DNA from 3 places in the Nesterenkonia aerolata genome. Region 3 is predicted to be linked to each of the others. Evidence: riboswitches for the same ligand, from Rfam matches in the RefSeq annotation. Region 3 holds a riboswitch; each other region holds the start of a gene.
What was found. Region 3 has a riboswitch for S-adenosylmethionine ahead of RIL96_RS05395 (acyl-CoA dehydrogenase family protein). Riboswitches for the same ligand answer to the same signal wherever they lie in the genome.
Positions count from the first base shown of each region.

Region 1 (5,178 bases), on a different contig from region 3:
GGCTGATCAGCGCCTCGGCGACGACGAGATAGGCGTTCGGATCAAACCGGGAAATCAGCTTCTTCGCCTGGTGATCCAGATAGGACTCCACCTGGTAGCGTCCACGCCGCCGCTGGGCCCACCCCAACGGCTCCTCACCCGGCTGAGCCTCACGGCCGAAGCGGACCCCCAGCTCATACTCCGAGCGGTAGGTGATATGCGCGATCCGACGGGCAAGCGCAAGCCCCTGCAACGGTGCCGCCCCGTCATAGTAGTCACCCCCGGCGAAGTCCGGATCGTTCTCGATGGCCTGCACCTGCGCCTGACCGAAAGCGATCTGCTCAGCAGTCGAAGCCGCGCCACAGGCGAAGACCCCCACCCCGTCCACCCAGTCCGGGAACGTCGCGGCCCATTCCAAGGAGCGGGCACCACCCATCGAACCCCCGATCACCGCGTGCAGTCGGGTCACACCCAGAGCACGGAGCAGACGCTCCTCCAGACAGACGGTGTCACGGATGGTGACGAAGGGAAACCGCGAACCCCAGGGACGGCCGTCGGGATCCGGGGACGCCGGGCCGGTGGAGCCGTAGCAGCCGCCGACCATGGCCGGAGCGATGACGAACCAGCGGTCCGTGTCCAGGGGCCTTCCCGGGCCCACCAGCTCCTCCCACCACCCGGTGCTCGGGTCCGCCTCAGTGGCGGCCACATGGGAGTCACCGGTCAGCGCGTGGGCCACCAGTACCGCGTTGTCACCAGCCGCATTGAGCCGCCCCCAGGTCTCATAGGCGATCTCCACCTGAGGTAACGCACCACCGGCCTCGAACGTGTAACCGCCGACGTCGAGCACCTGCAGGGCTCCGGCAGGGCGGTGGCCGAAGTCGTTCAAAGTGGTGGACAGCACCGGTGTGCTCATCGTCTGTGGAATCCTCTGCTGGTAGGTCCGTCGGGCAGGTCTGCGTGGCTGTGCTCAGTGGCTCAGTCCTCGGCCGAGGCACCGGCGAGCGCCTGGTCCAGATCCGCGAGGATGTCATCGATATGCTCCAGCCCCACGGACAGTCGCACCATTCCCGGTGAGACTCCTGCGGCCCGCTGGTCCTCCTCGCTGAGCTGGCTGTGCGTGGTCGAGGCCGGGTGGATCGCCAGAGAACGGACGTCACCGACGTTGGCCACCAGGGAATGCAGCTGCAGCGCGTCCACCAGGCGCTGTCCAGCCTCAGCGCCACCGCGGACCTCAAAGGCGAGCACCGAGCCGACGCCGCGTGGCAGGTACCGGCGCGCCTGTTCATGGCAGGGGCTGGATGCCAGACCGGCATAGTTCACCCGCTTCACCGCCGGGTGGGCCTGGAGATGTTCGGCCACGCGCTGAGCGTTGGCGACGTGGCGCTCCATGCGCAGGCTCAGCGTCTCCAGCCCCAGGTTGATCTCGAAGGCGTTATGCGGTGACAGTGCTGGCCCCAGGTCACGCAGCAGCTGGACCCGCGCCTTCATGATGTAGGACAGGTTCACCCCGAAGGCCCCGTCAGCACCGAGATCACGACCGAAGACCAACCCGTGATAACTCTCATCGGGCTCGGTGAAACCGGGGTACCGCTCCGGGTAACGCGTGTAGTCGAACCGGCCGGAGTCGACGATGATCCCCGCGATGGCCGTCCCGTGACCGCCCAGGAACTTCGTCGCCGAATGGACGACGACGTCGGCGCCGTGTTCGATCGGCCGGATCAGGTACGGAGTGGTCAGCGTCGAGTCGATGATCAGCGGCACGCCCAGCTCATGCGCGGCAGAAGCCACGGCTTCGATGTCGAGGACGTCACCGCGAGGGTTGGCCACCGCCTCTCCGAAGAACGCCGCCGTGTTCTCTTTGGCGGCCGCGCGCCAGGATTCGACGTCATCGGGGTCCTCGACGAAACTGACCTCCACGCCGAGCTTGGGCAGCGTGTGCTTGAACAGGTTCTGCGTGCCGCCGTAGAGCTGCGGGGAGGCCACCACATGGGCGCCGGCCTCAGCGATGTTCAGCAGCGCCAGCGTGGTGGCCGCCTGCCCGGAACCCACCGCTAGGGCTCCCACGCCCCCTTCGAGGGCGGCGATCTTGTTCTCCACGGCCTCCACCGTCGGGTTGGTCAGCCGGGAGTAGATGGGACCGAGCTCCTCCAGGCCGAAGCGCCGGGCCGCGGACTCGGTGCTGGGGAAGACGAAGGACGTGCTCTGCTGGATAGGCAGAGCACGGGCGCCGGTGTGCGGATCCGGCTCAACACCAGCGTGGATCTGGAGGGTCTCAAAGCGATGGGCAGACTGTGCCGTGCTCTCAGTCATGTGGCGTCTCCGTTCGGTCCGGTCCCTGGGGGTAAGGACCCGACCTCCGACGACGCGGAGCCCTCCGGCCCTGCCCCATGGACGTGGCATCTCATGGACTGGCGTGGGGCCGCACTGACGTGGAGGCCCGCGCTTGCCTCACCGGTACTGCGGAATGTCCGCAGACCGGTCAGGCCAGGTCGTCACCCGGGGCACCCCACCGCGAACTGGAGGGTTGCCGGCCAGCAAACCGGGGTTTCGCGCTGGCACTCTTGACCTTAGGAATCAGTGTGCCCGGGAAACCCCCTCAGGGCAACCCGGGCACACCCCACTGCACGTTTATCCGAACTCTCTGCAGAATCCGTGCCTTATAGAGGCCGGATTACGCAAGCGATTCGGATAAACGTGCGGTGCGGGGGTATCAGGGGACGCGGACGATGAGGGCGTCGCCCTGGCCGCCTCCACCGCAGAGAGCCGCCGCACCAGTGCCCCCGCCACGGCGCTTGAGCTCCAGCGCCAGATGCAGCAGGATGCGCGCACCGGACATACCGACCGGGTGCCCCAGGGCGATCGCGCCGCCGTCCGCGTTGACCTTTTCGGCCTCGACGCCCAGCTCCTCGGCAGAGGCCAACCCGACGGCGGCGAACGCCTCGTTGATCTCGATCAGATCCAAAGCACCCGGCTCAACACCCTCCTTCTCACAAGCGCGAGCAATGGCACGGGCCGGCTGCAGCTGCAAGGAGGAATCGGGACCGGCGACCATCCCGTGAGCACCGATCTCTGCCAACCACTCCACGCCGAGCTGCTCGGCCTTCTCCTTGGACATCACGACCATCGCACAGGCGCCGTCGGAGATCTGTGAGGCTGAACCGGCCGTGATCGTACCGTCCTTGGCGAAGGCCGGACGCAGCCGTCCCAAGGACTCCGCCGTCGTGTCACCCCGCACACCCTCGTCAGCACTGATCCGCACCGGCTCACCCTTACGCTGGGGCACCTGCACCTCGACGATCTCCTCGTCGAAGCGGCCCGCCTGGGCCGCATCAGCGGCACGGCGGTGCGAGGCCGCCGCGAACTCATCCTGCTGCTCACGGGTATAGGCCCGTTCACCACTGTTGCAGGATTCGGTCAGCGCGCCCATGGACTGATCCGTGGCTTGGTCCCAGAGCGCGTCATAAGCCATGGAATCCACCAGGGTGGCGTCACCATAGGTGATCCCGGTCCGTGACTTCGGTAGCAGATGCGGCGCCTGAGACATCGACTCCATCCCCCCGGCGACGACGATCTCGCACTCCCCCGCCCGGATCATCTGATCGGCCGTCGCCACCGCATTGAGTCCGGAGAGGCAGACCTTATTGATGGTGATCGCCGGCACCGAGGCCGGAATCCCTGCCGCCAACGACGCCGTGCGCGCGGCATTCTGCCCCGTGCCGGCCTGGATGACCTGCCCCATGATGACGTAGTCGACATCATTGCCGGAGACTGCCGCGCGGTCCAAAGCGCCGCTGATCGCCACTGCGCCGAGGTCAGCGGCCCGCAGAGTGGAGAGACCACCGAGCAGCTTGCCGATGGGAGTACGGGCGCCGGAGACGATGACGGTGGATGACATGGGCGGGACCTCCAGAAATAGTTGCACGTCCAATAATCTCTCGCTAGATTACCAACGAGACTCAGCTCACACACTATTCCAGCCTCGAGGCGGAGGAGAAGCTTCTATGCACCAGGTGACGCACTTCATCGACGGACAGCGCACCGAGGGAACCTCGGGCCGCACGAAAGAGGTCTTCAACCCGGTCCAGGGCGCGCCACAGGCCACTGTGCCGCTGGCCGATGAAGCCGAGGTCGACGCCGCCATCGCCTCCAGCCAGGCCGCCTTCGACGGCTGGTCCTCGATGAACCCCCAGCGCCGCGGGCGCATCCTGCTCAAGTGGGTGGATCTGATCTACACCCACATGGATGAGCTCGCCGAAACGCTCTCCAACGAGCACGGCAAGACCTTCCCCGACGCCAAGGGTGACATCCAGCGCGGCGTCGAAGTCGTCGAATTCGCCGCCGGCGCTCCCCACCTGCTCAAGGGCGAGTTCTCCTCCGAGGTGGCCCGCGGGGTCGACGTCCACTCCCTGCGTCAGCCCCTGGGCGTGGTCACCGGCATCACCCCGTTCAACTTTCCGGCGATGATCCCCCTGTGGAAGGCCGGCGTCGCCCTGGCTGCGGGCAACACCTTCGTGCTGAAGCCTTCTGAGCGTGACCCCTCCGTGCCGGTGCGCCTGGCCGAGCTCGCCGTCGAGGCCGGGATGCCCGCCGGCGTGCTCAACGTCATCCACGGCGACAAGACGGCAGTGGACACGCTCATCGCCGACGAGCGGATCAAAGCGGTCGGCTTCGTCGGCTCCACACCGATCGCCCAGGCCATCTACACCGCGGCCGCCACCCATGGAAAGCGCGCCCAGTGCTTCGGCGGCGCCAAGAACCACATGGTGATCATGCCCGATGCCGACCTGGAGCAGGCCGCCGACGCCCTGATCGGCGCCGCCTACGGCTCCGCCGGTGAACGCTGCATGGCCATCTCCGTGGCCGTGCCCGTGGGTGAGGAGACCGCCGACCGGCTCATCGCCCTGCTCGAAGAGCGCATGGCGAAGCTGACGCTGGGCCCCTCGCTGGATGAGAAATCCGACTTCGGCCCGGTCGTCGGCGCCGACGCCAAGGCCCGCATCGAGGACTACATCGGCATCGGCGTCGACGAGGGTGCGGAACTGCGAGTGGATGGCCGCGGCGCCAGCGTCGAAGGACACCCGGATGGCTTCTGGGTCGGCGCGACGCTCTTCGACCGCGTCACCACTGATATGCGCATCTACACCGAGGAGATCTTCGGACCCGTGCTCTGCGTGGTGCGCGCCGCTGACTACGAGGAGG
Region 1 is NZ_JAVKGR010000001.1:308,528-313,705, forward strand. Features, by position in the region: gene metX (homoserine O-acetyltransferase MetX) at 1-892, opposite strand, end outside; gene RIL96_RS01430 (O-acetylhomoserine aminocarboxypropyltransferase/cysteine synthase family protein) at 955-2,289, opposite strand; SAM riboswitch class IV at 2,414-2,546, opposite strand; gene RIL96_RS01435 (acetyl-CoA C-acetyltransferase) at 2,690-3,874, opposite strand; gene RIL96_RS01440 (CoA-acylating methylmalonate-semialdehyde dehydrogenase) at 3,981-5,178, shown strand, end outside.
Region 1: linked by a shared signal. The riboswitch ahead of RIL96_RS01430 (O-acetylhomoserine aminocarboxypropyltransferase/cysteine synthase family protein) and the one ahead of RIL96_RS05395 (acyl-CoA dehydrogenase family protein) in region 3 are both predicted to bind S-adenosylmethionine.

Region 2 (5,178 bases), on a different contig from region 3:
ACACGCTGCAGGAATCGGGGACTCGATGTGTGTGGGCGGGACTCTTTCAGCCCTGCGCCCCGGGGTCGCGGTAGCCGGCCATGTCCTCGAGCCGCCGGATGCGCTCGGGCATCGGGGGATGGGTTGAGAACAGCTGCTTCGCGCGGGCGCCGAAGGGGTTGGCGATCATCATGTGCGCGTGCGCGTCATGCTTCGGGTCCTCCGCCATCGGCTGCCGCTCGATGCCGCCGGCGAGCTTGTGCAGCGCCGAGGCCAGCGCCAGCGGATCACCGGTGAGCTGAGCACCGTCGGAGTCGGCGTCGTACTCCCGGGTGCGGCTGATTGCCATCTGGATCAGACCGGCGGCCAGCGGCATCAGCAGCACCGCCACCAGTGAGCCGATGAGCGCCAGCGGGTTCCCGCCGCCGTTGTTGTTGCCACCGCGGCCCATGCCGAAGAGCAGGAAGAACTGGCTGACCGTGGTCAGGATCCCCGCGACGGCGGCGGCCACGGAGGAGATCAGGATGTCCCGGTTGTAGACGTGCATCAGCTCGTGACCGGTCACCCCGCGCAGCTCCCGCTCATTGAGCAGATTCAGGATCCCCTCGGTGAAGCACACCACCCCGTTCTCCGGGTTGCGGCCGGTGGCGAAGGCGTTGGGCGTCGGGGAAGGGGCGATGTAGATGCGCGGCACCGGCTGCTGGGCCCGCTGCGCGAGTTCCTCGACCATCGTGTAGAGCGCCGGGGCCTGTTCCCGGGAGACCGGGTAGGCCTTCATCGCACGCAGGGCGATCTTGTCCGAGTTCCAGTAGCTGTAGGCCACTGAGACCAGGCCGATGCCGGCGAAGAGGACCAGGAAGAAGGAGTTTCCGGAGGAGTAGGCCAGGATCGCGCCGATGGCCAGCAGCAGCCCGAAGAGCAGCGAGAGCAGCCCGATGGTCCGTAGTCGTCCGTTGTGATGGCTCACTGGGGCCTCCTCATCGCATGTTCACGAACTGCAGGGCGGCGTCGTCGAAGTCCTTGAGCAGGGCGATCACCGACTGCAGATTATCCCGGGACTTCGAGGTCACGCGCAGCTCATCACCCTGGATGGTGGCCTTGACCGACTTGGGCCCCTCGTCACGGATGATCTTGGAGATCTTCTTCGCCGTCGGCTGATCGATCCCCTCCTTGATCAGGCCCTCGATGCGGTATTCCTTGCCGGAGGCGTAGGGTTCGCCGGAATCGAACGCCTTCAGGGAAATCCCGCGTTTGATCAGCTTCGAACCGAAGACGTCCGCCACCGCTTTGACCCGCTCCTCAGAGTTGGCGCGCATCAGGATCTTCTCTCCGGAGAAGTCGATCTCCGCCCCGACCCCTTTGAAGTCGTAGCGCTGGGCGATCTCCTTCTGCGCCTGGTTCAGCGCATTGGCGACCTCCTGCTTATCCACAGTGGAGACGATGTCGAAGCTTGAGTCCTTGGCCATAGGGATCCTCCTCGTGAAGTCAGGGAGACGGCGAGGCGGACGGCGGATTTCGCCGCCGAGGTGCCGTCGTCGGTGTGGTCAGCTCCTGCGCCCCAGTCTATGGCGCGAGCCTCGACGGCTCCTGGGTTCTTCGCGGAAGGCGGACTGGCGGGTGCCTTGCGGTGCACCGGCGTGATACAACTGACAAACAGTTGAACATAAATTTCAACGCCGATCACATAGACCGAACATGTGCCACGAAGGAGGCTCCACTATGCCGCAGACCCCCGACCCCACTGAGCAGATCCTGGTCACCCATGCCGGTTCGCTGCCCCGCACCGAGGAGCTGATCGCCGCCAATGCTGCCCGGGAGTTCGCCGACGACGGCCTCACCCTGATCCGTACCGAGGAGTTCGAGCAGCGCCTCTCCGCCGCCGTCGCCGACATCGTCGCCCGGCAGCAGGCGGCAGGCATCACGGTTCCCGGCGACGGCGAGTACGGCAAAGCGATGAGCCAAGCCACCGACTACGGCGCCTGGTGGTCCTATATCTTCCAGCGCGTGGAAGGTCTGGAGGTCACCGGAGAGGACATCTTCAGCCAGCCGAACGTCGAATCGTCCCCCGGTGAGATCCAGCTGACCAGCTTCCCGAACCGCCGGGACTGGGTGCGGTTCCAGCAGGCCTATCAGGACCCGGAATCCGGCATCGGCACCGGCAACACCGCCACCCCGTTCCCCGCCACTGTGGGCGAATTGGCCTATACGGGGCAGGAGCAGATCGCCTCAGACATCGCGAACTTCCGGGCCGGTCTCGACGCCGCCGGACTGGAGACCGGATTCATGACCTCGATCGCGCCAGGCTCTGGTGCGCGCATCGCCGACCGGCACTACCGGGACGAGGAGGCACACCTCTACGCTTGGGCCGAGGTGCTGCGGGAAGAGTATCGGGCCATCATCGACGCCGGGCTGATCCTGCAGATCGACGATCCCTCGATCGCCGAGAACTGGGACCAGATCACCCCGGAGCCCAGCATCGAGGACTATCGGCGCTTCACCCAGCTGCGCGTCGAGGCCATCAACTACGCTCTGCGCGGCCTCCCGCAGGAACAGGTCCGCTTCCACCTGTGCTGGGGCTCCTGGCACGGCCCCCACACCACGGATATCGAGTTCCGGCACATCGTGGATCTCATGCTGCAGATCGACGCGAAGTACTACTCCTTCGAGGCCGCCAACGTCCGGCACGAGCATGAGTTCACCGTCTTCGACGACGTCGAGCTGCCCGAGGGGAAGGTCATTCTGCCGGGCATCGTCTCCCATGCGACGAACGTCGTCGAGCATCCGGAGCTGGTGGCCCAGCGGATCATCCGTTTCGCCGAGCGGGTGGGGCGGGAGAACGTCATCGCCTCCACCGACTGTGGCCTCGGCGGGCGCATCCATCCGCAGATCGCCCAGGCGAAGCTGGAAAGCCTGGCCGAGGGCGCGCAGCTGGCCACCGCGCAGCTCTTCCGCTGACCTCCATCGCGCTCCCAAGAGATGAACACTCTGCCCCTCATGTGCTGTCAATGTTCATGATTCGGTGGTAGTGTGACGGTCTAAGGATCACGAGCACCGGTCTCCAAGGCTCTGGCCGACCGGTCGGCAACCCTCTCGCTGTGGCGGGGTGCCCCAGATGACGATCCGGCTGCGTGCACACCGCACGTGGTAAGCATGGCGCTCTCGGCGGGCCCGGAACACTGGTGACGGGCCCCTGCGCCCCCACTCGAAGGAGGGGGTCCAGTGATGGCTGACCCGCATTCCACATCCCATTCATCACCGAGGTCTTCAGCGGGGCCTGCCTCCCCGAACACGCCGGGGCAGCACACGCTCCACCGTGATTCCGGGGCCACGGCGAAGATCCATGCGGGCACCGGCGCTGAGCCGGCCGGAACCCCCGTGGTGGCCCCGGTGCACCTGAGCGCGGCCTATGAGTTCGCCACTCTGGCCGAGGCCCGGGAGCGCTTCGCCCAGCGCAGTCCGGGGCTGACCTACTCGCGGACGGGCAATCCCACAGTGGCCCTGTTCGAACGGCGCATCGCTGCGTTGGAAGGCGGCGTCGGCGCGGTAGCCACAGCCTCTGGGCAGGCCGCGCTGAGCCTCACGCTGCTGGCCCTGGCGGGCCGGTCCGGGCAATCTCCCGACGGCGAACCCGACCCGGGGGTCTCCGCCGGTCATATCGTCGCCTCTGAGCGCATCTACGGGGGTACCGCAGACCTGCTCAACGACACTCTGGCCGAAGCCGGCATCGAGGTCACCTGGGTGGACCCGCATCATCCGCAGAGCTGGCGGCAGGCGATCACCTTCCGCACCCGGGCGCTGCTGGTGGAGTCCATCGGCAACCCACACGCCGACCTCCCGGACATCCCGGCGCTGGCAGAGATCGCCCACAGTGCCCAGCTGCCGCTGGTCGTGGACAACACGCTGGCCAGCCCGCACCTGCTGCGTCCGGGTCAGCTCGGTGCCGACCTGGTGGTGCATTCCGCCACCAAGTACCTCTCCGGCGGCGGTACCGTCCTGGGAGGAGCTATCGTCGACACCGGCCGGTTTACGCCCTCGGCCGACCCGCAGCGCTGGCTCCAGCTCACTACGGCCCGCCGCCGCTTCGGAGGCCGGTCACTGGTGGCGGCCCACGGGGACCACGGTGCGCTGCTGCACCTGATCCGCGCCCAGCTGCTCAACGATCTCGGCCCCACGCTGGCGCCCTGGAATGCCCAGCAGCTGCTGGAGGGCATCGAGACCCTCGACGTCCGGATGGAGCGCCACTGCCGTTCCACCGAGGAGCTGGCCCGGCGGCTCGAGCGGCACCTCGCGGTGGAGACGGTCCGGCATCCCAGCCTGCCCGCGTCTCAGGATGCGGCCATCGCCCAGCGAGACTTTCCCCGCGGTGCCGGTGCCGTGCTGTCCTTCGAGCTGCCGGAGCGCGCCGACGTCGAGCGGTTCTTCGACTCCCTGACCCTGGTCAAGCTCGCCGCGAACCTCGGTGATGCGCGGACCCTGGCCTGTCATCCGGCGTCGATGACGCATTGCCGGCTCAGCGAGGAGCTGCGCGCCGCCGGTGCGATCACCGAGCAGACGGTGCGGTTGGCGGTCGGACGGGAGGACGTCGAGGACATCTGGGCTGACCTCGCCTCCTCCCTCGAGGCGGCGCTCGGGCACAGACCCCAGGAGGAGCACAGGCCCCAGGAGGGGCCCGGCTGGCAGACCGCGCAGCAGGGCAGCGGATTCGACGTCCGTGACGAACTGCGCATCCTGGAAGGAGTCCGCGCATGACGACGCTCCCTGACCTCGGCCTCGACGTCGTCCGCCCGGGATTCCGCACCTCGGCGGTCCACGCCGGGCAGGAACCCTGCGGCCTGACCGGCGCCGTGGTTCCGCCCATCTACCAGACCTCCACGTTCACGCAGCCCGGAGTGGACACCTTCTACACGGGATATGAGTACTCCCGCGGGGCGAACCCCACCCGCAGTGGTCTCGAGACCCAGCTGGCCGCGCTGGAGGGCGGTGCCCGCGGTTTCGCCTTCGCCTCCGGGATCGCCGCCGAGGACGCGCTGCTGCGGGCGGTGCTGCGCCCGGGCGATACCGTGCTGGCCGCCGCCGAGACCTACGGCGGAACCCACCGGCTGCTCTCGGTGCTGTACTCCCGGTGGGGTGTGGAGACGGTCTTCGTCAATCCGCAGGACGAGACGGCGCTGCGGGCGGCCCTTGAGGATGACGCGGCGA
Region 2 is NZ_JAVKGR010000021.1:3,274-8,451, reverse strand. Features, by position in the region: gene RIL96_RS12075 (M48 family metalloprotease) at 47-946, opposite strand; gene RIL96_RS12070 (YajQ family cyclic di-GMP-binding protein) at 957-1,445, opposite strand; gene RIL96_RS12065 (cobalamin-independent methionine synthase II family protein) at 1,699-2,934, shown strand; SAM riboswitch class IV at 3,020-3,136, shown strand; gene RIL96_RS12060 (O-acetylhomoserine aminocarboxypropyltransferase/cysteine synthase family protein) at 3,202-4,728, shown strand; gene RIL96_RS12055 (cystathionine gamma-synthase) at 4,725-5,178, shown strand, end outside.
Region 2: linked by a shared signal. The riboswitch ahead of RIL96_RS12060 (O-acetylhomoserine aminocarboxypropyltransferase/cysteine synthase family protein) and the one ahead of RIL96_RS05395 (acyl-CoA dehydrogenase family protein) in region 3 are both predicted to bind S-adenosylmethionine.

Region 3 (5,178 bases):
CGGATGACCGGTGGATCGAGGCGATCACGGCCTTCGTCGTCCTCAAGGACGGGGTGCAGCTCACTGCTGAAGAGGTCCAGGCGCACGTGAAACGTCGGCTGGCGGACTTCAAAGTGCCCAAGGCGGTGGAGTTCGTCGCCGAGCTTCCCCGCAACCAGTCGGGCAAGCTGCTGAAGCGGGAGCTGCGCCGTGAGTTCGGCTGAGGGCGGCGGACCGCAGCAGCGGCTGACCCCGGAGATCGAAGAGGACCTGCGAGCACCGTTGGACATCGACCACCTGGGCGCATTCGCCCAGGCGACCGCGCATGACCTCGCCGTGCACCGGCGGGCCCGTGAACTGGTCGCTCCGATGGCTGACGAGCTGGCCGCGGCCTGGCACACGGCGGACTATCCGGTGCACTTAGTCCAGCAGGTGGCCGAAGCCGGACTGATCACCGACGGCGTGGAGGTGCCCGGGATGGAGCGGCTCTCCCCGCTGGCCGCAGGCTTCGTCGCCCTGGAGATCTCCAGGGTGGACGGCTCATTGGCCGCGGCCTGTGCGGTCCAGGGCGGGCTGGCGCTGCGGGCGGTGGCGGACCTCGGCTCCCCGGTCCAGCGGGAGCAGTACCTGCGCCGGCTGGCCACCGGTGAGCTGCTCGGCGCCTTCGCCCTGACCGAGCCTGACCACGGCTCCGATTCGGTGGCCCTGGCCACCACGGCCCGGCGTGACGGTGACGGGTGGACCCTGAACGGGCAGAAGAAATGGATCGGCAACGGCAGCGGCGGGGGAGTGACGGTCGTCTGGGCCAGGGACGACGACGGCGCAGTGCGCGGCTTCCTCGTGGACCAGCAGGCTCCCGGTTACTCGGCGGTGCCCATCACGCAGAAGGGGGCGCTGCGTGGGATCCACCAGTCGCTGATCACCCTGGATGAGTGCCGAGTCCCGGATGAGGCGCTTCTGCCCGGAGCGCGCAGCTTCGCCGACGCGGCCGCGGTGCTGATCGCCACCCGGGTCAACGTCGGCTGGTCTGCGCTGGGCCACGCGGTGGCACTGTTCGAGACGGCTCTGCGGTATGCCCGCAGTCGTGTGCAGTTCGGCCGTCCACTGGGCGCCCAGCAGATGGTGCAGGAGCGGCTGGCCCAGATGCTGGAGTCGATCACCTCCATGCAGCTGCAGGCCGCCGCCGTCGCCCGGGCGCAGGAGGCCGGGACGATGACCCCGACGCAGGCCTCGATGCTGAAGTACCACAACACCCGTGCTGCCCGCCGGGTGGCGCAGATCGCGCGGGACATGCTCGGCGGCAACGGGATCCTGCTCGAGCACGGGGCTATCCAGCACGTCGCCGATATCGAAGCCCTGCACACCTACGAGGGTACGGAGTCGATGCAGGCACTGCTGCTGGGCCGGGAGCTCACCGGTGTCTCGGCCTTCGGCTGGGCCGGGAGCTGATGGCGGCTGAGCGCTGTGGGGGTCCGAATCCGCCGCGGGGTTGTTAGTGTGAACACCAGAATCCCCGCAGGAAGGAGCTCCCATGAGCCTCACCACCGATCATCTGGAGTCGGTCTACGAGCAGGTCATTTCACGCAACCCCGGTGAGGACGAGTTCCACCAAGCGGTGCGTGAAGTCTTCGACTCCCTCCACCCCGTCCTGGCCGACCACCCGCAGTATGTGGAGGCCTCCGTCCTGGAGCGGATCTGCGAGCCTGAGCGGCAGATCACCTTCCGGGTGCCCTGGGTGGACGATGACGGCCGGGTGCAGATCAACCGGGGCTTCCGGGTGCAGTTCAACTCCGCGCTGGGACCGTATAAGGGCGGTCTGCGTTTCCATCCGACGGTGCTGGCCGGCACGGTGAAGTTCCTCGGCTTCGAGCAGACCTTCAAGAATGCGCTGACCGGGTTGCCCATCGGCGGCGGCAAGGGCGGGGCCGACTTCGATCCCAAGGGGCGCAGCGAAGCCGAGATCATGCGGTTCTGCCAGTCGTTCATGACTGAGGCGTACCGCCACATCGGCTATGACCTGGACATCCCCGCCGGGGACATCGGCGTCGGCGGGCGTGAGATCGGGTACCTCTTCGGCCAGTACAAGCGGATCGCCGGGCGCTGGGAGTCCGGGGTGATCACCGGTAAGGGTATCACCTGGGGTGGTTCCCTGGTGCGCAAGGAGGCCACCGGCTACGGCACCGTCTACTTCACCGACCACATGCTCCGGGCCACCGGGCGCAGCTTCGACGGTGCGAAGGTGCTGGTCTCCGGTTCCGGGAACGTGGCGATCTACGCGATCCAGAAGATCCAGGAGCTCGGCGGCGTCGTCCTGGGCGCCTCGGACTCCTCGGGCTCGGTCTATGACCCCGACGGCATCGACCTGAACCTGCTGCGCCGGATCAAGGAGGCCCAGCGCGGGCGGATCAGCGAGTACGTGGAGAAGCGGGACCGCGCCGAGTTCCTCGAAGGCCGCAACGTGTGGGCCGTGGCGGAGAAGTCCGACGTCGACATCGCCCTGCCCTGCGCGACCCAGAACGAACTCGACGCCGATGACGCCGCGAAGCTCATCAAGGCCGGTGTGGTTGCCGTGGCCGAGGGCGCGAATATGCCCACCACTCCGGAGGGGTACCGGGTGCTGCGTGAGGCCGAGGTGCTCTTCGGGCCGGGCAAGGCGGCCAACGCCGGCGGTGTGGCGACCTCGGCGCTGGAGATGCAGCAGAACGCCTCTCGGGATACCTGGTCCTTCGACTACACCGACACCCGGCTCAGCGAGATCATGGAGAACATCCACTCGGCCTGCGCGGAGACCGCCGCCGAGTACGGCCGTGAGGGCGACTATGTGACCGGGGCGAACATCACCGGGTTCCTGCGCGTGGCCGATGCGGTGATCGCCCAAGGGGTGATCTGAGCCAGCCTCTGCCCTGCGGGGCAGGCAGCGCAGCGCGCACGGCGTGGTGTTGAAGACCGTGCTGTGTCGAAGTGTGACGTCCGGCGTGACCTACTCGGTCACGCCGGATTAGTGTGAGGTGCGACCCATCCAGAGCGGCTGAGAGATCTGGCTCGACGACGCCGCAGCAACCCGGGATTCTGTGAGGATCGGCTCGGGTGCTACCGCCAGGATCGATGGAGGAGCGATGAGCGTTTCTGTGCACCCACCCACCCCTTACGACGTGCCTGGTCAGGCTGCGGGCTTGCTGCATGTCCCCATCAGTGACGCGCTGCGCCAGGCGCTCACCGCACTCGGCGATGGCGCGGTGAGCCGCGAGACGGACCGGACGTTGGCCTTCCAGGAGATCCGCGCACTGCTCGACGCCGGTATCGGGCGGCTGCGAGTTCCTGAGGAGTTCGGCGGTTTCGGGCTCAATTGGGTGCAGACCACAGAGGTGCTTCTGGCGCTCGCCACGGAGGACTCCAATGTGCTCCAAGCACTGCGCGCCCACCTGGCCGTGGAAGAGGAGGCGCTCTGGCGCGGGCCGGAGGATCCGGCGGCCGCACAGTGGCTGCGGCTGCTCGGACAGGGACAATCGGCAGGTAACGCCTGGACCGAGCCCGGTGCCGGCGGGCTGCACCACTCCGGAACCATCGTCCGGCGCACACCCGATGGGCTGAGGATCTCTGGAGAGAAGGCCTATACGACGGGGTCGATCTTCGCTGACTGGCTGGATGTCACCGCCGCTGATGAAGACGGCCGTGAACTGGGAGTCCTGGTCCGGCGGGATCAGCCCGGTGTGCACGTCCGGGACGACTGGAACGGCTTCGGCCAGCGGACCTCCGGATCCGGTGGGCTCACCCTCGACGAGGCTGAGGTGACACAGAGCGAAGTCCGTGAACTGGCCGATCGTTTTCCGTACCAGACAGGGCTCTACCAGCACATTCTGCTGACAGTGCTCGCCGGCATCGCGGAGGCTGCGGCCCGGGATATTAGTCGTGAGGTGCGGGTCCGCACCCGCGTCTACTCCCATGGGAATGCCGAGCACAGCGCAGCTGACCCGCAGTTGCTGCAGGTCGTCGGGGAGGTCGACGCCGCTGCGGCGGTGGCTCGGGCCTCCGTGGTGGAGAGCGCGCGCAGCCTTGACCGCGCTTTAGCCACCCGTACTGAGTCCGAGCAGTCCCAGCAGCGTGTGGCCACCGAGGTGGAACTGGCCACGGCACGGGCGCAGGTGGGACTGCACCGGCTGGTTCTGGACTCGGTGACGAAGATCTTCGACGCCCTCGGAGCCTCCGGGGTCGCCGCGCCGAAGGCGCTGGACCGGCATTGGCGCAATGCGCGCACTGTGACCAGCCATAACCCGTGGGTGTTCAAGGCCCGCATCCTCGGTGATCACCGGGTCAACGGCACGGAGCCTGTGCGGCTGTGGACCGTGGGAGAGCCAGTGCGAGCAGAAGGACAGAGCCGATGAGCCGGCAAGACACCACCCGGGTCCAGACGAAGAATGCGGCCCGGAGTCACTGGTCCGGCCGTGCGGAGGCTGAGGAGATCGAGCAGTGGTCCGCTGTTGCTCAGCAGGTGGCCGACCGGCTCGCCGAGGACGCGCTCGCCCGGGATCGCGCCAATGAGATCCCGCACCGTGAAGCCGCCCTGCTCAGAGACTCAGGGCTGGTCACCCTGCTTGATCCGGGAGAGCACGGCGGTGGCGGTGCGCACTGGGAGACCGCTTTTCGGGTGGTGCGCATCCTGGCGCGGGCGGACGCCTCGATCGCCCAGGTGCTGGCGTACCACTACATCAATGCCGGCAACATCACCTTCACCGTCCGGCAGGAGGCTGAGCGTCAGCCGTGGTTCCGTCGCAGTGTGCCGCAGGCGTGGATCTGGGGCGATTCGGTCAACCCGACGGACCCGGACCTGCGTCTGGCGCCGCATCCCGACGGCGGCTACGTGCTGACAGGGAAGAAGCGGTACTCCACCGGCTCCGCCGTCGGGGATGCCCTGCTGGTCAATGCCCGTGTGGAGTCCGGGCCGGAGTCTGGCACTGTTTTGGCGTTCGTCCTGGAGAATGGGCGCGAGGGTGTGGAGTACGTCGATGACTGGGACTTCTTGGGGCAGCGGCTCTCCTCCTCGAACAGTGTGGTCTACCACCAGGTGCCGGTGCATCCGGAGGATGTGCTCGGCTCGCTGACCGATGAGCCGTTCTCCACACTGGTGACCCCCGGGATCCAGCTGTTCTTCGGGAACCTGTATCTCGGTATTGCCGAGGGTGCGCTGGCCGAGGCTCGTCG
Region 3 is NZ_JAVKGR010000004.1:69,886-75,063, forward strand. Features, by position in the region: gene RIL96_RS05380 (fatty acyl-CoA synthetase) at 1-203, shown strand, start outside; gene RIL96_RS05385 (acyl-CoA dehydrogenase family protein) at 190-1,428, shown strand; gene gdhA (NADP-specific glutamate dehydrogenase) at 1,511-2,869, shown strand; SAM riboswitch class I at 2,992-3,091, shown strand; gene RIL96_RS05395 (acyl-CoA dehydrogenase family protein) at 3,096-4,361, shown strand; gene RIL96_RS05400 (acyl-CoA dehydrogenase family protein) at 4,358-5,178, shown strand, end outside.